One region of the Thalassotalea psychrophila genome, then DNA from elsewhere that is predicted to be linked to it. Evidence: predicted binding sites of a transcription regulator. Region 1 holds the regulator's gene; each other region holds the start of a gene.

Region 1 (4,387 bases):
TTATTTGCTTTTGACAGGCGGAAAAATAAGAGAAAGCAGGGCTGGCACTTTTGATAAAGTTTTTTATGCAATTACATTAATTTTAGTTTTGCAGCTGATTGGGATACCGCGAACTTTCCTGTTAATTAAACGTTGGAAATCTGGATTGCCTACTCTAAATCGGTGGAGCTATTTCAGATTTTTAGTCGCCCCACTTGTGATGAGCGTTTTACTTTCGATCGCATTTTTAGTGGTGCTTCCAAAGGCAAATCAAATGACAGTGTCTGATGTATTATTATTTGCTCCAGACATCTCTTGGGCAGCAATAATATCTGGCACATTGGCCCTAGCTTGGGGAATAATTAGGACCGTATTAGTGGGCAATGTTTTGTTTAAGAAATCAACAGAGGAAGCCGAGCAATGAAGTGGGTTAATAAATGGAGATGGGTAACCTGATTCAGGAAGGGACAAAACCACGGGCAAGCTTTTAATCCTACAGCTTACACCTGCTACGCATTCCAATACAAATTTCTCTGCCTCTTAAGGTAAAAAGGCACCGAAAATAATCCGCAAGTCGAATGACCGCAGTTGGCACAAACCAGACCCTTTGAGGTCTGGTTTTTCATTTCTGAAACCGTCCGCAATGTGGCAACAAAAGAATTTGCGATCTCAAGTTTAAGGTCTTCTTTGTGACACTTGAGGTCGAATATTCGACGAATTATTGCCAAGTATAATTTTTTCGCTACTTCGTAGTAAACCGTCCGTTTCTGTGGCATTACAACGCAAAGAAGCCTGTTGAATCACTCGACCCAGACTAATGACACCAACTGCCACGAGCGGTCGCTTTTCACCTATCTTTCACCTGTTTTTAGTGAAGTCACAAAAATTAGGTGAATCATGGCTGATTTTGCCACTAAGCGGAAGGTTTTGGGCTTTCCGACGCCTAAAATGTCGTATAAATCAATAATTGTCCGATAAAGCTCCTTATACGACAACTAATGCCACTAAGCCGATCCACAACATGCTTCAGGAGATCCTTCTTCTCACTCTAGCTTAGCTCCTAAATGATAATTTATTTAGGAGCTTCTTCTTTTATATGACGGCGATTTTTTCTTTTCCTGATTTTGGCACGAAACAGCCCTTCATTTTTTAGTGTTTTCTCGTTTGAATCCTCAATTGTCCAACAACTTGTTGGACAATTGAGTGGTTGGTTCCATTTTGGAACATATGGTCATTTGCATATTAGTTAGTTCAGCTTTTTACACGGTTGGGAACGCACGGGATACGAGTTATTGCAAAAAACGCAACTACTTATGATTTTTTGACACTTAGATAAACATCAACATGTAGTTTTGAACATAAATTAAGCTACGTTCATAGAGGCCGCCCCCTATTATAAAGGTGAGTTTAATTGATTTTCGATCGGCATAAAGGTTAGCGCCATGCCCCTACGCACCATTACCGTGCTTGAAAACTTACCTTACACATAATAGACTTTTACTGTCAGGCCATATTTCTCATGGACTGTTCATATAAATTTATATATTACAATATGTTATAAAGACTACTACTTTGCATAATTAGGAATTGACTTAAATATACAGTTTCACCCCTCTGGACAAAATTTTATTTGGAACTGGAAACCACATAAATTTAATCATTTTAAGGATTTACAGTTGCGTTTACTTTATAGCTGTATATACTGACAGTACAATGTACTGTACAGAAAAACAGGTTACTCAAAAATAATATGCGCCCACTTACTAACAGACAGCAACAAATATTTGATCTTATTAAAGAAAAAATTGCCGATACAGGAATGCCGCCTACGCGAGCTGAAATTGCTGATTTCTTCGGTTTCAAGTCGGCCAATGCAGCAGAAGAGCATTTAAAAGCGCTCGCTAAGAAAGGTTTTATAGAAATGCTGCCGGGTACGTCTCGTGGTATTCGCCTTGCAGAAGAACATATCGAAGAAGAAGGCTTACCACTAATTGGCCGAGTTGCTGCTGGTGAGCCCATTTTGGCGCAAGAGCATGTTGAAGAGCATTACAAAATTGATGGTAGTTTATTTCATCCCGCTGCCGATTACTTATTACGAGTAAATGGCGAAAGCATGAAAGACATTGGTATTTTAGATGGTGATTTATTAGCGGTTCATCAAACAACTGATATTCAAAATGGCCAAGTCGTGGTTGCTAGAGTTGAAGACGACGTAACGGTAAAACGTTATAAGCGTGACGGTAATGTAGTGCATTTACATGCAGAAAATGAAGACTTCTCTCCAATTATTGTCGACTTAGCTAACCAACATTTTAATATTGAAGGCATTGCTGTTGGTGTTATCCGCAACGCTGATTGGATGTAGTCTGCCGCCACTTTAACAGTATAAAAAACAAACAACACATAAAGGCTAAATTATTCACTTAATTTAGCCTTTTTCTTTTCTCTGTGTCCCTTTAACTGCGCCTAACCTATTCAATTTTAGTAGTATTTACTCTACTAACATTTAAGTAATTAATTTAACTTTTTTATAACAAAGCACTAGACCTTGCCTAAAAATTAAGTAATTCTAGAGCGGATAATATACAAATATTACGCTGTAGACTCCCTACCCCATTCATCGATGTAGGTTTTTTACGTAACACAATAATAAAAATAAATTACGGAAATTAGAGACATCGAATAAAGATGTATCTTGTCACTTATTTCTGTATTTTCTAGGCTAATAAAAGCAGAGGAGATGTCGAGTGAAGAGACGTAACCTGGGTTGGCTGTTGTTGGGAAGTTTAATTTCCAGTTCAGCTTGGGCAGATATGCAATTAAATCTAACTAAAGGTGTGACCGAAGTCAGCCATGAAGTCTATGATTTGCATATGTTGGTAATGTGGATTTGTACGGTAATTGGTGTCGTTGTTTTTGGCGCTATGTTCTGGTCAATGATCTTTCACCGTAAGTCCAAAGGGGCAAAACCTGCCTCATTTCATGAAAGCACTAAAGTAGAAATTCTTTGGACCGCTATCCCTATTTTAATTCTTATCGGTATGGCATGGCCTGCAACAACCACGTTGATTGACATGGAAGATAACAGTAATTCTGATATCACCGTGCAAGTTACTGGTTCGCAGTGGAAATGGCATTATAAGTATTTTGATCAAGGCATTGAGTTTTACAGTGTTTTATCTACACCGACAGCTCAGTATCAAAATCAAAACGGTCCTGGTGAAGCAAAAGGTGAAAATTACTTACTTGAAGTAGACAAACCGTTAGTAATTCCAGTAAATCGTAAAGTTCGTTTCTTAATTACTTCAGATGATGTTATTCACGCTTGGTGGGTTCCAGCATTTGCAGTTAAACAAGATGCGAACCCTGGTTTTATCAATGAAGCTTGGACCTTTGTTAATGAGCCAGGAATTTACCGCGGTCAATGTGCTGAACTTTGTGGTAAAGATCATGGGTTCATGCCTATTGTGGTTGATGTTCGCTCTGAAGTTGATTACGAACTTTGGGTAAATGAGCAAAAGATTGCAATGACTAAAGCAGCTGAAGCTGAAGCGCAATCACTTACAGCTAAACTTCCTATGGAAGAGTTAATGGCGTTAGGTGAGCAAACTTATGCTGCTCATTGTGCAGCATGTCACCAACCAACAGGTATGGGTTTACCACCAGCATTCCCTGCACTTAAAGGCAGTGAAATAGCTACTGCACCAAGTAAACTTGGCGAACACATTGCCGTGGTTTTCAATGGCCGTTCTGGTACAGGCATGCAAGGTTACGGTAAGCAGTTATCACTTAAAGAGATTGCCGCGGTTATAACGTACGAGCGTAATGCTTGGGATAATAATACCGGTCAAGCTGTACAACCTGCTGATGTTAAATTTATTGTCGAAGGAACTGATGGCGCAACAATTGCTGAACCGTCGACTCCTGCTGCCGTAGAAGAAGTTGCTGTTGAAAGCACTGAAGTAAATTTAGCCGACTTGTCTATGGATGAGTTAATGAGCAAAGGAGAAGAAGTTTACAACACCCGTTGTGCTGCTTGTCACCAAGCCTCAGGCGCTGGTATGCCACCAGCATTCCCAGCCTTAAAAGGTAGTCCAATTGCCACTGGCGATGTTAATGCACACATTAGCATGGTTGTAGATGGTAAAGCGGGCACTGCCATGATGGGCTTTGCTGCACAGTTATCTCCACAAGAGATGGCTGCAGTAATAACTTATGAACGTAATGCTTGGGGCAATAGCACCGGCGATATGGTTCAAGCTAACGACGTAGCCAAATAAGGGGGAATGATTATGACAACAGCAACTGACACTATGGATCATCATGACGACGATCATCATGATCATAAAATGACCGGCATTAAGCGCTGGTTATACACAACTAACCATAAAGATATTGGTACCCTTTA
Region 2 (4,387 bases), 710 kb from region 1:
TCCATTAGACTAATTTGAGCGATAACCCGCCTGTTACAATAAGAATAATATGAAATATTTCGCATTAATATTAATGCTTCTATCAACATCAGTAATTGCCTGTTCATCGAGTAAGCAACTTGAGGAACTTCCTGCTTTTTCTAAGGTATTGCAATCTTCTGCTACTGAAAAAGTAGATGGTATAGCTGTATTTGTCCCAACAATAATTGAAGGGGCAACCGCAACAAAACTTCGAGTATCATTTTTTGAAAACGAAGAGCTAATCCTGCAAACGTCGGTCGAGCTTGATGAAGTCTTGAAAGACGATGAAGAAATGTACAATGAAGTAGATTTAAACGGGTATAGCGTTGGATATCTTTATGCAGATAGAACTCAAATAAAGAATATACTTTTAACTACTAGTTATGAGTTTCCACCTACCAAAAGCGGTGGGATTATAATGTGTGGTCCAATGCGAAGTTATAAATTACACGAGTTAATGAGATAAATTTAGATAAAATTAATAGTCACAAATTTGACCTTAACATCTTGAAAAGGTTAAGGTCTCCTGAGAGCGATATATAGTCTTTCAATACAGGTTAAAGGGATTTAAATGCAACTAAACCACCTAAATACCAAAGTAATTCTAGATGGCACAATTAATCTATTAAAGACACATAAGAGCACCCTAATAAAATACCTTCTAGTTCCTCTTACGTTTTTAGCTATTCTAGAGCTATATTTATTGCCCGACTACGTACCACATGCAAAATCAGCATTAGGATTTCTGTATTTATTAACCAATGTCCTTATATTTTTAATTTACGCTAACGTAGCTATTACTATCCACCGAGCATTGATTGTTAATAAGCATGGAAACTTTCCAAGGTTGGGGATAAAACTAGGCTTAACAGAATTTAAATACATGTTAGCTATATTAATAACCTATCTTTTTCCTTTCGCTTTCTATTGGATTTCAAGTGATTGGGCTTATTCTTTAGCTTTAGATGGTTACTCAGAAGATACGCTTAGAGTTATTTATAAAGCGTTAAAATTTTCGACGGAGTTATGTTTCATTGTTGTACTCTCTTTCTGGGGATTAGCTTTACCACATATTGCGATTAAAAATGAAATTTCACTTTCTCACGCATTGAGCTTATCCAAAGGTTCTAGAGGCGCGATGTTTTTGAGTATGCTGTTTGTTGTATTAATAACGGAAGCTATATATGTTTTATTTTCGGAATTTTATTATGTAGATTCCATTCTATTGTTATTGCTAGATTGGGTGGCTTTTACTTTTATTGGAGTATTTAGCGTCGCAATTCTTTCGGCTACTTATAGGCACGTAAATATCGAACATTAGCAAATGCTAATGGGCTGTTATTGGCACTGAAGGGACGGATCAAGCCTGGTATCCCGCCCTCAAACACACCTTGTTTTAAGATCGAAACCGAATAAGCCAAGAAACTAGGATTTGGATGTTTCGAACGTCTGCTTAGGAGAAATCGACTTAAATTCTTCCGAAAGATCTGAGTCGTTGTTTATGCGAAGCCTGCATATCCATAGGCCAAACCAAACCGTCGGCAATGTGGCATAACCTGAACTAAGTTATTGATTGCTCTACTTCCGCTTATGGCTGAAGCAGACCCTCAGAGTATCAACCTTAACAACTTCAAACCAATCAATAGACCATCACTAAAATGAATAAAACACTTACTGGCTATAATATTGTGACATTAGCGAATAATTTGGTTTTTAGTGTAGGTTGGGGTGTGGGTTTTTTATGTAGCCGGCTTTAAGGCTCTATATGGAGGCTTTAACACCCTGACGCATCATCGGAGTATGATTTGATTGCGCGAAAAGATCGTCTGTCATTTATTAGCTTTTGTATTTATTAAAGTTATTCTGAGAACGGCAAATTAATTGAAAAATAGATAAAATAGGCCGTGATTCATAGTATATATGGATGGTAAAATATTATTACTCGAAGCGCAAAGCAAGATATCAATTAATACCAATATAACTACCCGTTAAAACCACTGTATAAAAAATTAGAATTTAAAGTTTAAGTACTGTTTAAATATTTATTTTAATAAACGTAACAGTAATATCGATACGGAGTTTTTGTTTTAATTACTTATAAATCAAATTGTTATGTTGGCTTTTTTGGCGTTAGATAAAAAAATATTAATTAATGGTTGATACTGTACGATTATACAGTATACTAATTCCATAACTACTGGATAAATAGAAAAACATTGGAGATTTTTAATGGACGCAAATAAAGAAAAGGCATTATCAGCAGCCCTAAGTCAAATTGAACGTCAGTTCGGTAAAGGTTCGATCATGAAACTAGGAGATAACCAAAGCATGAACGTAGAAACTATTTCTACCGGCTCACTTGCTTTAGATGTTGCTCTTGGTGCTGGCGGTTTGCCAATGGGTCGTGTTGTTGAAATCTATGGTCCTGAATCTAGTGGTAAAACGACACTTACTTTAGAAGTAATCGCTGAAGCACAGCGTAATGGTAAAGTATGTGCTTTTGTTGATGCCGAGCATGCTCTTGACCCAATTTATGCTGAAAAACTCGGCGTAAACATTAATGAGTTATTAGTGTCACAACCAGATACTGGTGAACAAGCTTTAGAAATTGTTGATATGTTAAGTCGTTCTGGTGCGGTAGACGTAATTGTAGTCGATTCTGTTGCTGCTTTAACTCCTAAAGCTGAAATTGAAGGCGACATGGGTGACAGTCACATGGGTCTACAGGCTCGTATGTTGTCACAAGCAATGCGTAAGCTTACAGGTAACCTTAAGCAATCTAATACTATGCTTATCTTTATCAACCAAATCCGTATGAAAATTGGTGTAATGTTTGGTAACCCGGAAACAACTACAGGTGGTAATGCGCTTAAGTTTTATGCATCTGTTCGTCTAGATATTCGTCGTATTGGCGCGGTTAAAGAAGGGGATGAAATTACCGGTAATGAAACCCGTGTTAAAGTTGTTAAAAACAAAATTGCTCCTCCGTTTAAACAGGCTGAATTCCAAATTTTATACGGCCAAGGTATTAACAGTTTAGGTGAGCTAATCGACTTAGGTGTTAAACATAAAATGGTTGAAAAAGCTGGAGCATGGTACAGCTGTATGGGCGAACGTATCGGTCAAGGTAAAGCTAATGCAACCAAGTATCTTGCAGAAAACACTGCTATGGCAACAGAATTAGAAGCTAAATTGCGTGGTCTATTACTAACTACAGCTAAAGATTCAGAAGAAGAAGTTGTTGCTGAAGTTGAATAATATTCAATAAATCATTACTTATTAAACCGCTCATTGAGCGGTTTTTTTTTACTTCATGGATGATGAAATGCAAACTGCCATGGATGGCAATAAGTTTGTACTTGTGGATATTATACTGAATCTTGAGAATTAAAATAATATCTATAGTTTATTTAGACGTCTATACGTTTAGATGTTGACATTTCTATTTGGTTGGGTAGTATTAAGTTTTTGCTCTACTTTAGGTTAAATCTAATGCCGATTAAAATCCCTGATCAATTACCAGCCCTGGCAGTTCTCGCTAATGAGAACATATTTGTCATGTCTGAAAATAGGGCTGTTAATCAAGAAATTCGACCTATGCAAGTAGCAATATTAAATTTAATGCCAAATAAAATTGAGGCTGAAATTCAAATATTGCGCATGCTGTCAAATACACCGTTACAAATAAATATTGAATTTGTCCGTTTGCACTTAAATGAATCTAAAAATACACCGAAAGAGCATTTGGATGAGTTTTATTGCTTATTCGATGATATAAAGCATAAACACTACGATGGTTTAATCGTAACTGGTGCGCCTTTAGGTCAGCTTAGTTACGAAGATGTTTCTTATTGGGACAAAATAGTAGAAGTTTTTGAATGGTCTCAAACAAATGTCACATCAACTATGTATTCATGTTGGGCGGCGCATGCTGCGCTATACTACCGCTATGGTTTAAATAGAAAATTACGCACCAAAAAGCTTTCCGGTGTGTACCGACATCAAACATTAGATTCTATGGAACCGCTAACTCGAGGTTATGAAGAAGAGTTTTCTGTTCCTCATTCACGCTACGGTGAAATTGATAGAACAATTTACCAAAGCGTAAACGAACTAAATGTTCTAGCGGAATCAGAACAGGCGGGGGTATATCTGGTTGCTACAAAAGATAAAAAACATGTATTTGTAACAGGGCATCCTGAATACGATGCTTGTACATTAGCTGATGAATACCAAAGGGATATAAAAGCCGGTGTTGAAACTTTCATACCTGAAAATTATTTTAAATTTGACGATGTGAGTTTGGCCCCTAAAAATAAATGGCGTAGCCATGGCTGTTTATTATTTAGCAATTGGCTGAATTATT
Region 3 (4,387 bases), 1.3 Mb from region 1:
GTTAGACACAAAACTAAAAGCCTAATTCATCTAAAATCATTATAACAAGCGCTCTTTAGGGCGCTTTGCTATATTTAGAGCATTATTAAAAAGAAAGAAAATTATGAAGTTAAACAACATATTAAAAATTGCAGCGTTAACTGTAATACCGTTCTCAGCTAACGTTAGCGCTGAAATATTAACGGTAGAAAAACTTAACAGTTTAAACCAAGTACATAACGTGAAGATATCACCTGATGGCTCACAACTTGTGTACGGCGTTAAAAAAGGACAAGAAAAGGGCACTAATCACCTTTGGTTACAAGATGTGAAATCTGGTGCAGTAAGCCAATTAACCAGTAATAAGGCTAGTGAGTCATCTGTTGTTTGGGCAAAAGATGGTAAAGGTGTTTACTTCTTATCTGGCCGTAGTGGAAAAAGCCAAGTTTGGTTTTTATCTACAGTCGGTGGGGAGGCAGTTCAGTTAACTGACTTTCCTTTATCTATTGAAGGTTTTAAATTATCAAGTGATCAATCACAAGTTGCTTTAGCGTTTACGGTTTTACCCGGCTGTAAAACATTTAAGTGCTCAGTTGATGCCTTTGCCGCACAAGCAGCGAAAAAACATAACACTCGTGCATATGATCAGTTAATGGTTCGTCACTGGGATACTTGGTTAGATCAATTTAACAGTCACTTATTTGTAGCTAACCTACAAAAAGGAAAAGTAACTACTGAAGCGGTTGATTTAATGGCTGACTGGGACACCGACTTTGCTGGGATGAACCAAGTTTCATTTAATCCAAATGGGAAAAGCTTAGCGTTTTCAGCAAAAGTACCTGGCGTTGATCACGCCTGGACAACCAACTGGGATATATTTGAAGTAAATCTTGAGTCGAAAGAAGTTGCCAACTTAACCGTTGATAACAAAGCTTGGGATGCTATGCCTGTTTACTCAGCTGATGGTCGTTACTTAGCCTATAAAGCTATGAAAACTCCTGTGTATGAGTCAGATAAATTTAGCTTACAGGTTAAAGATTTACGCACTAAAGCTGTTAAAGATATTGCACCATTATGGGATCGTTCTATCTCTAGTTTTCAGTTTGGTAGCGATAACCGCAGTGTTATTGCTATTGCGCAAGATATTGGCCAACAATCTATTTTTGAAATAGATTTACAGTTTGGTGATGTAACGCCTATTTATAATCAAGGCTATGCTGGTAATGTATCAATTAATGGTGATGCCTTATATTTTACCCGTCATAACTTAGGTAATCCGAGTGATATCTTTACCATCAATAAAGACGGTTATGGTTTTAAACAATTAACTCATTTGAACAAAGCTAACCTAGCTGACATTGCATTCGGTGATTTTGAGCAATTCAAATTTAAAGGTTGGAACAACGAAGATGTTCACGGTTATATCGTAAAACCAACAAACTTTAAAGAAGGTGAAAAATACCCAATTGCATTTTTAGTACATGGCGGACCACAAGGCAGCTTTGGTAACATGTTCCACTACCGTTGGAATGCTCAACTTTGGGCAGCACAAGGCTACGGAGTTGTAATGGTCGACTTCCATGGTTCAACTGGTTATGGACAGGCGTTTACCGACTCTATTTCTCATGATTGGGGTGGTAAACCACTTGAAGACTTACAAAAAGGTATGGATTACATCACCGAGAAAAATGCATGGTTAGACCGTGAAAATGCTTGTGCTTTAGGCGCATCATACGGTGGTTACATGATGAACTGGATCATGGGTAATTGGTCTGATGGCTTCAAATGTATTGTTAACCACGCAGGTTTATTCGATATGAAGAGCTTTTACAATGTAACCGAGGAACTATGGTTTCCAGAGCATGATTTTGGCGGTCCGTATTGGGAACAAGAAGAAGAGTACACAAAATTTGATCCTTCTCGCTTTGTTGATAACTGGAAAACACCTATGTTAGTTATCCAAGGTGAGCTTGATTATCGTGTGCCTTATGGTCAAAGCTTAGGTGCATTTACAACGTTACAACGTAAAGGTATCGATTCACGGTTAGTGATGTTTCCAGATGAAGATCACCATATTCGTAACCCAGATAATTTAAAAGAATGGTATAGAGAAATTTTTGTTTGGATGGAAAAATACATTAAACCTACCAGCACTAAGTAAATAATCTTTTATTTAACCTATTAAGAATCCCAGCTTTTGCTGGGATTCTTGTTTTAGAAAACAATATCATACAAACCTTCTTAACTTGTTTACTTGACCATTTCTTTTTCTTAGGGTTAAATGGACTGTGATAATATACAGTACTTTCTGTTGATTGATACTAATAACAATTAAGAAGCCCTATGATAGAAATTCCATACTTTACTTTTATTGCCATTTCCCTATTAATTTTACTCAGTATTTTTTGTTTAGTCTTACTCAGTAAAGTCTCCGCTTTATCTTCAGTTTTGCTGCAACAAAGTAAAGAAACCTCAGTGGTTCAAGATAGATTGAAACAATGGCAAGAACAACAGCAGTTGATGTTTGCCCAACAGGAAAAGTTACGCAGTAATTTAGAAAGTTCTAGTAGCGATTTACAGCTAAAGTTAATGCAGCAATTAAACGATCATAAAGAGCAGTTTAATAAAAACCAGATGTTTGCCATTAATCAACTTATTGCCCATTTAAGTAAAACCACTAAAGAAAGCCGAGAAGAGCTTTCTAAATCATTAGCGAGCAATTCTGAAGTTATGGCTAAACGCATGACTGAGCTCACACAAAGTACAGATAAACGCTTACAAGATATTTCGGCAGGCGTTGAAAAACGTTTGACTGATGGATTTGATAAAACTACTAAAACATTTAATGACATACTAAAGCGCTTAGCGTTAATAGATGATGCACAGAAGAAGATAACCGAACTTTCTACTAACGTGGTCAGCCTGCAAGAAGTTTTGGCTGACAAACGATCACGTGGCGCATTTGGCGAAGTACAACTCAATGCACTTATTCGTAATGTAATGCCAGAAAAGCACTTCTCAATACAGCACACCTTATCGAATGGTAAAATTGCGGATTGTATTTTATTTTTGCCCAAGCCTACAGGTAACGTCGTTATTGATTCTAAATTCCCTTTAGAAAGCTACAAAAAAATGACCGATAACGAATTGGGTGATAGTGATAGAAAATTAGCTGAGCGTCAGTTTAAAGTCGATATTAAAAAGCACATTAATGACATTAGTGATAAATACTTAATCGATAATGAAACTGCTGATGGTGCGGTAATGTTTATTCCTGCAGAAGCAATATTTGCCGAAATACATGCCCATTACCCAGAATTAGTTGAAGAAGCTCATAAAAAACGGGTTTGGTTATCTTCACCAACTACGCTTATGGCTATTTTAACAACGGCGAGATCTGTATTAAAAGACGAAGCGACGCGCAAACAAATTCATTTAATACAAGAGCATCTATCACATTTAGGTGCTGATTTTGGCCGGTTTAGAACACGTTTTGATAACTTGGCAAAACATATCGACCAAGCAGCAAGTGATGTAAAACTTATTCATACATCTGCCAATAAAATATCCGGTCGTTTTGAAAAAATAGAACAAGTAGATTTAAAAGATAATGAAGTGGAAAAAATAGCAGAATAAAACTAGGGTCAGAGTCAGATTATTACGCAATAACCTGACTCTGACCCTAGTTTTTATCATTAAAGTGCCATAATTACGCTAATAAATACTATTGAAAGTAAGATAGGACAAACATAGCGTAAATAGTTGCCCCATAACTTCAACGAAGGCTTACTAGCGAGTAAAGCCTGATCTGCTAATTGATTACCGCGCTTCCAAATCCAACCAACAACGATAAAGTAAAATAGCCCCATGATTGGTAACTGGAATGTATTTACCCAAGTTATAATAAGTCCAAACAAGCTATCAAAATTATAAACGATGGTCATACAAGCAGTTAGAACAATAAGTGAAACCAAAATTGTCGCTTTACTTCGGGAATAACTTTTATCTTCAACTAAATATGCAACAGGTACCTCTGTTGATGAGAGAGTGGACGTTAGGGCTGCCATAGACATCAATGAGAAAAACACTAGGGCTACATAAACACCAATATCACCCATGGAATCAAACAAGGTAGGTAATATTGAAAATATTAATTGCGGGCCGCCAATAAGCTTTCCATCTGCAAATACCTCTAAGCCCAGATGTTGAGCGACAAACAAGGTTGGAATAATTAATAAACCCGCAAGAAAAGCAATCAATGTATCAAGTGCGCCAATTGATATTACCAGTTGGCCCATATTGGCATTCTTTTTCATGTAAGAGCCGTAAACCATCATACCGCCAACACCAATGGACAATGAAAAGAAAGCTTGCCCCATGGCTGAGATTATCAGCATTGGATCTTGCA
Region 4 (4,387 bases), 2.4 Mb from region 1:
GCTCAAACAAAATAATATAAATATTGTACAGGGCTATTATTTATCTAAACCAATATCATTTGATGAACTATCTGATTTTCTAGAACATAAGAGAAAATAAAGTTAGTTAGACATTAACCGTTGCACAATTCGCAGGTTTATTAAAAGCCAAGGTATTTCATCTATTTTCAGGTGACTTTAGCGTTGTTTGCTTTATAATAACCGCTTTTAAATTTTAGCATCTTTGCAAAGGCAATTAATTCGCATTTGCTTGGCTGAATCGAATTTAGCCAATTGAATAAATTCAAGATGTATAGCAATATAATTTTCAGGATATAACGAAATGCGCAGTTTATTTTGTGGTGAGGTTAATGAATCTCACGTAGGACAAGAAGTAACTCTTTGTGGTTGGGTTAACCGTCGTCGTGACTTAGGTGCCGTGATCTTTGTTGATTTACGCGATCGCGAAGGCATTGTGCAAGTGGTATTTGATCCTGACTTGCAAGACGTATTAGCAACAGCGAACACTTTACGCAATGAATTTTGTGTACAAATTAAAGGTAAAGTTCGTGCCCGTCCTGAATCACAAGTCAATAAAACCATGGCAACTGGTGCTATTGAAGTTCTTGGCTTAGAGCTAAATATTTTAAATAAATCAGCGCCGTTACCACTTGATTCAAACCAAGAGAACAGTGAAGAAAATCGCTTAAAATATCGCTACTTAGATTTACGTCGTCCTGAAATGACTGAGCGTTTACGTTTTCGTGCAAAGGTAACCTCACAGGTTCGTGCTTCATTAGAAGCTCAAGCGTTCATGGATATTGAAACGCCAATCCTTACTGCGGCAACGCCTGAAGGGGCACGCGATTATTTAGTACCATCACGTACACAAAAAGGTAATTTTTTTGCATTGCCACAATCACCACAGTTATTTAAACAGTTACTGATGATGTCGGGCATGGAGCGTTACTACCAAATCGTTAAATGTTTCCGTGATGAAGATTTACGTGCTGATCGTCAACCTGAATTTACTCAAATTGATATTGAAACGTCTTTCATGTCAGCTGAGCAGGTGATGTCAGTTGCAGAGAAGATGATCCGTGAACTGTTCGAAAGTCTATTAAACGTAGATTTAGGCGAGTTCCCGCACATGACTTACGCGGAAGCTATGACTCGTTACGGCTCAGATAAGCCTGATTTACGTAACCCTCTTGAAATTGTAGATGTTGCAGACATTTTAAAAGACGTTGAATTTAAAGTATTCTCAGGTCCTGCTAACGATCCAAAAGGTCGTGTATCGGTAATTAAAGTACCAGGCGCTGCAGCAGAGCTATCACGCAAAAAACTTGATAATTACACTAAGTACGTAGGCATTTACGGTGCTAAAGGTATGCCGTGGTTAAAAGTGAACGACGTAGATGCAGGTCGTGACGGCTTACAATCTCCAATTTTGAAGTTCTTATCAGATGACGAAGTAACTCAATTATTAACACGAGTTAATGCCGCTTCTGGCGATATAATTTTCTTCGGCGCTGACACATACAATGTAGTTACTGAGTCATTAGGCGCACTTCGTCTTAAACTTGGTGAAGACTTGGGCATGGTTAGTGATGAATGGAAACCTCTTTGGGTTGTAGATTTCCCAATGTTTGAAGAAATCAATGGTGGTATGCACGCGTTGCATCACCCATTTACCGCGCCAACAGATATGACTGCTGAAGAATTAGAAGCTAATCCAATTGGCGCATTATCTAATGCTTATGACATGGTTCTAAATGGTTGTGAATTAGGCGGTGGCTCTGTTCGTATTCATAACGAAGATATGCAAGCTGCAGTGTTTAGAATTTTAGGTATCAGTGATGAAGAGGCACAAGAGAAATTTGGTTTCTTATTAGAAGCTCTACGTTACGGTACACCGCCACACGCTGGTTTAGCATTTGGTTTAGATCGCATTGTAATGCTGATGACAGGTGCTACTTCAATTCGTGACGTAATGGCATTCCCGAAAACAACTACCGCGGCTTGTCCGTTAACCAATGCTCCAGGTAAAGCAAACCCTGCACAACTTGTTGAGCTAGGTATTCAAGCTATACCAAAAGAGCCAGAAGAAACTGACGCTGAATAGTTTTAGCGAATTCACGTTAGTTAAGTAAATTATTAAATGGCTGATTATTAGAATCAGCCATTTTTTTTAATTAGAAAATGCCATAAGATAAGGATTAGCTAGAAAGCTTTCAGCTTGTAGCTTATTTCTAACATATGAGAATAATTATAAATCAATGAGCATCATCTTAGGCATTGACCCTGGTTCGCGTTTAACCGGTTACGGCGTTATCGAAAAGCAAGGTCGTAAAATAACCTACCTTGGTAGTGGTTGTATTAAAACCTTAGCTGCTGGCGATAATCATCCTGAACGATTGCAAATTATCTTTGCTGGTGTTTCTGAGCTTATTTTGCAATTTAAACCTGATATGGTTGCCGTTGAGCAAATATTTATGGGTTTAAACCCGGGCGGAGCACTTAAACTGGGACAAGCACGAGGTGCTGCAATAGTTGCGGCTACTAACAATGGCCTAGAAGTATCTGAATATTCAGCCCGACAAATTAAACAAGCCGTGGTTGGTACCGGTGCTGCAGATAAAGCTCAGGTACAACATATGGTTAAATCATTCTTAAACCTTCCTGCTACGCCACAAGAAGATGCCGCTGATGCATTAGCAGTAGCAATTTGTCATGGCCACAGTTACGAGTCGTTAATTAAAATGTCTGGCCGTGCAACCAAAACCGTACGCGGCCGCCTTAGATAAAAACTAGGGTCAGAGTCAGGTAAGATCCCGAATCGAGTTCGGGACGACGCTAGTGCGTCGACTGTAACTTGACTCTGACCCTAGTTATTTTTGTTTACTATATATTTATACAGTGGTATTGTTGGCGTATATAAACGTAAAAATAATAATAGGAAATAGCGGTGATAGGACGTTTACGCGGCATTTTAGTAGAGAAGCAAGCCCCTGAAATATTACTTGAGTGTAGTGGTGTTGGTTACGAAGTTACCTTACCCATGACCAGTTTTTATCATTTACCTAAACTTGAGCAAGAGGCGGTAATTTATACGCATTTTGTTGTACGTGAAGATGCACAGTTACTGTATGGCTTTGCCAATCAAACTGAACGTAAGTTGTTTCGATTATTGATTAAAGTAAATGGTGTAGGTCCGAAACTGGCCTTAGCAATATTATCTAACATGTCTGCTGGCCAGTTTGTTCATTGTGTAAACCTTGATGACGCTGGCACAATAGTTAAAATTCCAGGTGTAGGTAAGAAAACGGCAGAGCGATTACTCATTGAAATGCGTGATAAATTAAAAGATTGGGGTAGTGATCTTGCCACCCCGATAACTGATAATATGCCAATAGACTTGATTACTGCTGATAGCTCTTTGGTTGCTATGGCATCAAATAAAGATGATGCTATTACCGCACTTGTGTCACTAGGATATAAGCCTGTGCAAGCTGACAAAGCCGTTAAAGCTGTTTATGCTGACGATATGAGTTCAGAAGAACTTATCCGTGATGCCCTGAAGTCAATGTTATAAAACACACAAATACAATAAGTAAAATACTATGATTGAAGCAGATCGCCTCATACAACCTGAACGTATTATAGAGCCTAGCGCGACTCGCGAAGAAGAAACCATCGACCGTGCTATTCGTCCTAAAATGCTAGCTGATTACACCGGCCAAGATCACGTTAAAGAACAAATGGAAATCTTCATTCAAGCGGCGAAAAACCGTGGTGAACCGCTCGATCATTTACTTATATTTGGCCCTCCAGGTTTAGGTAAAACCACACTGGCGAACATTGTTGCTAATGAAATGGGTGTTAATATTCGTACTACTTCAGGACCTGTATTAGAAAAAGCGGGCGATTTAGCCGCGCTTTTGACAAACCTCGAAGAAAACGATGTGCTGTTTATTGATGAGATACATCGATTAAGCCCGGTAGTAGAAGAGATATTGTATCCGGCAATGGAAGACTATCAATTAGATATCATGATAGGAGAAGGGCCTGCTGCACGTTCAATTAAGCTGGATTTACCAGCTTTTACACTTATTGGCGCAACTACTCGTGCAGGATCTTTAACTTCACCACTGCGTGATCGGTTTGGCATTGTTCAGCGTTTAGAGTTTTATAAAGTTTCTGATTTAAAAGATATTGTCAGCCGCTCTGCACACTTTTTAAATGTGGATTTAAATGAAGAGGGCGCGTTTGAAGTAGCAAAACGCTCTCGTGGCACTCCACGTATTGCCAATCGCTTACTACGTCGTGTTAGAGATTATGCTGAAGTAAAAACAACAGGTGAAGTAGGCCAAGAAACCGCATCAAAAGCATTAAACATGCTAGAGGT

Evidence for each region. The regulator LexA, encoded in region 1, represses DNA repair genes until DNA is damaged. The targets are predictions, from matches to a motif close to TACTGTATNNNNATACAGTA.
Region 2: the regulator LexA is predicted to act here: its motif matches at 2,182-2,201, upstream of recA (recombinase RecA).
Region 3: the regulator LexA is predicted to act here: its motif matches at 2,264-2,283, upstream of RGQ13_RS12660 (DNA recombination protein RmuC).
Region 4: the regulator LexA is predicted to act here: its motif matches at 2,882-2,901, upstream of ruvA (Holliday junction branch migration protein RuvA).

Annotation. Positions count from the first base shown of each region.
Region 1 is NZ_CP134145.1:4,377,537-4,381,923, forward strand. Features, by position in the region: gene RGQ13_RS18200 (serine hydrolase domain-containing protein) at 1-403, shown strand, start outside; gene lexA (transcriptional repressor LexA) at 1,730-2,344, shown strand; gene coxB (cytochrome c oxidase subunit II) at 2,727-4,259, shown strand; gene ctaD (cytochrome c oxidase subunit I) at 4,293-4,387, shown strand, end outside.
Region 2 is NZ_CP134145.1:3,662,578-3,666,964, reverse strand. Features, by position in the region: gene RGQ13_RS15090 (hypothetical protein) at 50-487, shown strand; gene RGQ13_RS15085 (hypothetical protein) at 593-1,342, shown strand; gene recA (recombinase RecA) at 2,251-3,279, shown strand; gene metA (homoserine O-acetyltransferase MetA) at 3,514-4,387, shown strand, end outside.
Region 3 is NZ_CP134145.1:3,093,143-3,097,529, reverse strand. Features, by position in the region: gene RGQ13_RS12670 (fumarate hydratase) at 1-25, shown strand, start outside; gene RGQ13_RS12665 (S9 family peptidase) at 104-2,140, shown strand; gene RGQ13_RS12660 (DNA recombination protein RmuC) at 2,323-3,615, shown strand; gene RGQ13_RS12655 (sodium-dependent transporter) at 3,675-4,387, opposite strand, start outside.
Region 4 is NZ_CP134145.1:1,976,266-1,980,652, forward strand. Features, by position in the region: gene RGQ13_RS07925 (EAL domain-containing protein) at 1-100, shown strand, start outside; gene aspS (aspartate--tRNA ligase) at 323-2,104, shown strand; gene ruvC (crossover junction endodeoxyribonuclease RuvC) at 2,259-2,786, shown strand; gene ruvA (Holliday junction branch migration protein RuvA) at 2,948-3,574, shown strand; gene ruvB (Holliday junction branch migration DNA helicase RuvB) at 3,603-4,387, shown strand, end outside.